Linked DNA regions of Pigmentiphaga sp. H8. The protein of the gene in region 1 interacts with the protein of each later gene in a pairwise test. Links are inferred from orthologs where the notes say so. Each region holds a gene or a part of one and is shown on either strand. Other genes may lie near its edges.

Region 1 (2,907 bases):
CGTGCCGGTCGAAGTGCACCACCACGAAGTGGCGGGCCCCGGCCAACTGGAAATCGGCACCAAGTTCTCGACCCTGGTGCAGCGCGCCGACTGGAACCAGATCATGAAGTACACGATCTGGAACGTGGCCGCCGCCTACGGCAAGACCGCCACCTTCATGCCCAAGCCCGTCGTCGGCGACAACGGTTCCGGCATGCACGTCCACCAGTCGATCTGGAAGGACGGCCAGAACCTGTTCGCGGGCAACGGCTACGCCGGCCTGTCCGAGTTCGCGCTGTACTACATCGGCGGCATCATCAAGCACGCCCGCGCGCTGAACGCCATCACCAACCCCGGCACGAACTCGTACAAGCGCCTGGTTCCGCACTTCGAAGCCCCGGTCAAGCTGGCCTACTCGGCCCGCAACCGCTCGGCCTCGATCCGCATCCCGTACGTGGCCAACCCGAAGGGCCGCCGCATCGAGACGCGCTTCCCGGATCCGCTGGCCAACCCGTACCTGTCGTTCTCGGCCCTGATGATGGCCGGCCTGGACGGCGTGATGAACAAGATCCATCCTGGCGATCCGGCCGACAAGAACCTGTACGACCTGCCGCCCGAGGAAGACGCGAAGATCCCGACCGTGTGTGCCTCGCTCGAGCAGGCGCTGGAAGCCCTGGACAAGGACCGCGAGTTCCTGACCCGCGGCGGTGTGTTCAGCAACGCCATGATCGATGCCTACATCGCGCTGAAGATGGAAGAAGTCACGCGTTTCCGCGTCACGACCCACCCCGTCGAGTTCGACATGTACTACGGCCTCTGATCAGGACCTGATCAGTCGTCAGCAAGGAAAAACGGGGCGTTCGAACGCCCCGTTTTCATTGGACATGACTCATTTGCTTCCCGATCCTTCCTCCTATCCGGTCGACGCCTTCGCCGCGTTCGAACTGCTGTCCAGCGCCATCCTCGTCATCGACGACGACGGCCTGATCCGCTATGCCAACGCCCCGGCCGAGGATTTGTTCGAGGTCTCGGTGCGGCAGTTGTACGCGGTCAAGGCCGGCGACCTGTTCCGCGATGGCGAGCAGTTGCGCCAGTCGCTGGAGGAGGCCCGCCAGCACCTGTTCGCGGACAAGCGGCAGATACTGGAGATCGATCGCCTGGGGCGCGAGCCGACGCAGGTATCGGTAACCGTGGTCGCGCTGGACGGCCAGCCGTGGCCGGCGCTGATCGAACTGCGCGAGATCGAGCAGCAGCTGAAGGTGGACCGCGAGGAACGCCTGCTGGAACAGGCGCAGGCCAATCGCGAACTGTTGCGCAACCTCGCGCACGAGATCAAGAATCCGCTGGGCGGGCTGCGCGGCGCGGCGCAATTGCTGGAGGCCGAGTTGTCCGATCCCGCGCTGATCGAATACACCCAGGTCATCATCCAGGAGGCGGACCGTCTCCAGACCCTGGTGGACCGCCTGCTGGTGCCGCATCGCGCGCCGCGCATCGTCGGCGACGTCAACATCCACGAGGTCTGCGAGCGCGTGCGGTCGCTGGTGCTGGCCGAGTATCCGAACGGGCTGCGCATCGTGCGCGACTACGACGCGGCGATTCCCGAGTTCCGGGGCGACAAGGCGCAGTTGATCCAGGCCGTCCTGAACGTCGTGCGCAACGCCGCCGAGGCCTTGTCGCCACGCATCGCGGCCGGCGATGCCGAGATCACGCTGCGCACCCGTGTGGCGCGCCAGGTCACCTTGGCCAAGCAGCGTTTCAGGCTGGCATTGGAATTGCATGTGATGGACAACGGCCCGGGGATTCCCCCTGAATTGCTGGACCGGATCTTCCATCCGCTGGTGTCGGGACGTGAGGGCGGCAGCGGACTGGGATTGACCCTGGCTCAGACTTTCGTGCAGCAGCACGAGGGTGTGATCGAATGCGACAGCCGGCCCGGCCTGACCGATTTCCGCCTGCTGTTGCCCTTACCTTGATCGAAGAATTGGATGGATTTTTTTTCCCGAGCGTACCTAGGAAGGCAGCGATGAAACCGATCTGGATCGTAGATGATGACCGTTCGATCCGCTGGGTGCTCGAAAAAGCCTTGGCCCGCGAGAACCTGCCCAGCCGCAGCTTCGGCACCGCGCGCGAGGCCCTGGACGCCCTGAACGACGACGTGCCCCAGGTGCTGGTGACCGACATCCGGATGCCCGGGGCCGGCGGCATCGAACTGTTGCAGGCGGTCAAGCGGCGTTTTCCGGCGCTGCCCGTCATCGTCATGACGGCGTATTCCGACCTGGAGAGCGCGGTATCGGCCTTCCAGGGGGGCGCCTTCGAGTACCTGCCCAAGCCCTTCGACGTGGACACCGCGACCGAACTGATCCGCCGCGCCGTCGAGGAAAGCCTGCGCGAGGAGGCCTCGGCCGACGAGACGCTGGTCGGCACGCCCGAGATCCTGGGGCAGGCGCCGGCCATGCAGGAAGTGTTCCGCGCCATCGGCCGCCTGTCGCAGTCGCAGGTCACGGTCATGATCACCGGCGAATCGGGCAGCGGCAAGGAACTAGTGGCGCGCGCACTGCATCGGCATAGTGCCCGGGCCTCCGGCCCCTTCGTGGCGATCAATACCGCCGCGATTCCGCGCGACCTGCTGGAGTCCGAGCTGTTCGGCCACGAGCGCGGCGCCTTCACCGGCGCGCAAAGCATGCGCCGCGGCCGCTTCGAGCAGGCCGACGGCGGCACGCTGTTCCTGGACGAGATCGGCGACATGCCCGCCGAATTGCAGACGCGCCTGTTGCGGGTGCTGTCGGACGGCAGCTTCTATCGCGTGGGCGGGCACAACCCGGTGCACGCCAACGTGCGCGTCATCGCGGCCACGCACCAACCGCTGGAAGAACGCGTCAAGCAGGGCCTGTTCCGCGAGGACCTGTTCCATCGGCTCAATGTGATCCG
Region 2 (2,749 bases), 720 kb from region 1 along the record:
AGCCGGGCAGGACCGGCGGACGGCGGAAAAAGCGGAAGGACGGATTCACGGCGTAGGCGGCGGGATCGGGGGCGGAAGCGAAGAAGCGCGGCCCCCCTGCGGGGTGGCCGCGCCTTGCCGGGAAGGATTGTACGGCACCGGCCCGGCCGCCGGTGCCGCCATGATCAGCGCTTGGCCAGCAACTGGTCCAGCACCCCGTTGGAACCGAAATGGTTCTTGGTGATGTCGCTCCAGGGACCCAGCACCTTGGTCGGATCGATCAGGCGCACCTTGGCGTAGCGGTCGGCCACGACCTTGGCGACGTCGGGGTGGTTGACCCGGTAGTTGAAGGTGGTCAGCAGCAGCTGGATCTCGCGGGTGTACTGGTAGTTCAGGTATTCGGTGGCGAGCTGGCGGGTGCCCTTCTCGTCCACGACCTTGTCCACCACGGCCACGGGGAACTCGGCCAGCACGGACACCGGCGGCACCACGACTTCATAGCCGCCCGCCTTGAATTCCTCGCCCTTGGCGATGTTGATCACTTCCGACTCGAAGGTCAGCAGCACGTCGCCCTGACCGTTCTGCGCGAACGCCACGGTCGCGCCGCGCCCGCCGGTGGGGAAGTTGACGACGTTGTGCAGGACCTTGCCGACGAACTGCTTGATCTTCTCCTGGTCGCCGCCGAACTTCTCGTTGGCGTACAGCCAGGCGCCCAGGTAGGTGTAGCGCGCGTTGCCCGAGGTCTTGGGGTTGGGGAACACCAGCTTCACGTCATCGCGCGCCAGGTCGTCCCAGTTCTTGACGTTCTTGGGATTGCCCTTGCGCACCAGAAAGGCGATGGTGCTGTAGTACGGCGAACTGTTGTTCGGAAAGGCCTTCTGCCAGTCCTTGCGCAGCAATCCGCGCTGGGCCAGGATGTCGACGTCGGGAACCTGGTTGAAGGTCACGACGTCGACCTTCTTGCCCTGGATGATGTCCTGCGCCTGACGCGAGGTGCCGGCGAACGACTGGTCGATCTTGACGTCGTGGCCGTTCTTGGCCTTCCAGTACGCCTGGAACTTGGGATTGACCGCGGCGAACACCTCGCGGGCAACGTCGTACGAGGCGTTCAGCAGCGGCTTGTCCTGGGCTTGCGCCGTCCCCGTCACTGCCGTGAGCAGCGCGGCCGACGTGGCCGCGAGCACGATGATCTTCTTGAACATGAAACGGCGTCCTTCTTCTGACTATGTGGATGCGAAAGACGTAAACGTAACAAATCCACATATGTCATCAAACCATATATTCATCATTTCTTTATTCTTGTGAGAAATATATGGCGAACGCCGGCGGGCGGCGACTGCCGCCCGGCCGGTCAGACCGCGGCTTCGCCGGTCTCGCCGGTGCGGATGCGGATGACCTGCTCGACGGGCGTGACGAAGATCTTGCCGTCGCCGATCTTGCCCGTGCGCGCCACGCGGATGATGGCCTCCACGGCCTGGTCGACCAGTTCGTCGGCGATCACCAGCTCGATGCGGATCTTGGGCAGGAAGTCCACCACGTATTCGGCGCCGCGATAGAGTTCGGTATGCCCCTTCTGGCGGCCGAAGCCCTTGACTTCCGTCACGGTCAGACCATTGACGCCGACCTGGGCCAGCGCTTCGCGGACCTCGTCGAGCTTGAACGGTTTGATGATGGCGGTGACTTGCTTCATGGCTGGACCTTTGTGGAAACGCTGGCGGAAATGGCGAAGATGCGATAAGGGGGATTGTAGCCGGCCGGGCGCCCGCCCTCAGGCGTCCGGCGCGGAGTCGGGAATGTTCGCGAGGTCGGCCTTCCAGACGACTTCCTCGGAATCGCTGGGGGCGCGCCAGTCGCCGCGCGGCGACAGCGAGCCGCCCGAGCCGACCTTGGGCGCGTTGGGCACGCACGAACGCTTGAACTGGCTGGTCTTGAAGAACCGGTGCACGAAGATGCCCAGGTTGCGCTTGATGGCGGCCAGTTCGTACTGGTTGCGCGGCACGTGCGCTTCCTCGGGCCAGTCGCCGCGCTCGCGGTCGTGCCAGGCGGCCAGCGCCAGGAAAGCGACCTTCGAAGGCGCGAAGCCATAGCGCAGGATGTAGTACAGGTTGAAGTCCTGCAGTTCGTAGGGCCCGATGAACTGCTCGGTCCGCTGCGCCGGCGCGCCATCGGTCTTGCCCGGCACCAGCTCCGGGCTGATCTCGGTGCCCAGGATGTCCAGCAGCACCTGGCTGCCGTCGCCCACCTTGCCCGTCTCGGCCACCCAGCGCACCAGGTGGGTGATCAGGGTCTTGGGCACGCTGGCGTTGACGTTGTAGTGCGACATGTGGTCGCCCACGCCATAGGTGCACCAGCCCAGCGCCAGTTCGCTCAGGTCGCCGGTGCCGATCACGATGGCATTGTGGAAATTGGCCAGCCGGAACAGGTGGCTGGTGCGCTCGCCGGCCTGCACGTTCTCGAAGGTGATGTCGTAGACCTCCTGGCCCGAGGCGTACGGGTGCCCGATGTCCTGGAGCATCTGCGTGCAGCTGGGCCGGATGTCGATCTCCATGGCCGTGCAGCCGACCACGCGCATCAGCGCGCGTGCCTGCTGCAGGGTACGCCCGCTGGTGGCGAAGCCCGGCATGGTCACGCCGATGATGTTCGCCCGCGGCAGGTTCAGGCGGTCCATGGCCTTGGCGCAGACCAGCAGCGCATGGGTCGAGTCCAGTCCCCCGGACACGCCGATCACCACCTTGTCCATGCCTATGGCCGACAGCCGCTGCACCAGCGC

The links.
Region 2: the proteins of glnL (region 1) and EGT29_RS07890 interact in binary tests that used the Escherichia coli proteins (3 or more experiments, as listed by UniProt). The link is inferred for Pigmentiphaga sp. H8 from one-to-one orthologs.

Annotation. Positions count from the first base shown.
Region 1 is NZ_CP033966.1:2,388,536-2,391,442, forward strand. It holds glnL (nitrogen regulation protein NR(II)), read left to right. Parts: upstream 1-863; coding sequence 864-1,952; downstream 1,953-2,907. Other genes in the region: glnA (type I glutamate--ammonia ligase), read left to right, coding at 1-799; ntrC (nitrogen regulation protein NR(I)), read left to right, coding at 2,003-2,907.
Region 2 is NZ_CP033966.1:1,669,618-1,672,366, reverse strand. It holds EGT29_RS07890 (P-II family nitrogen regulator), read right to left. Parts: upstream 1,670-2,749; coding sequence 1,331-1,669; downstream 1-1,330. Other genes in the region: EGT29_RS07885 (NAD(+) synthase), read right to left, coding at 1,748-2,749; cysP (thiosulfate ABC transporter substrate-binding protein CysP), read right to left, coding at 165-1,181; cysT (sulfate ABC transporter permease subunit CysT), read right to left, coding at 1-49. UniProt on the Escherichia coli protein: P-II indirectly controls the transcription of the glutamine synthetase gene (glnA). P-II prevents NR-II-catalyzed conversion of NR-I to NR-I-phosphate, the transcriptional activator of GlnA. When P-II is uridylylated to P-II-UMP, these events are reversed.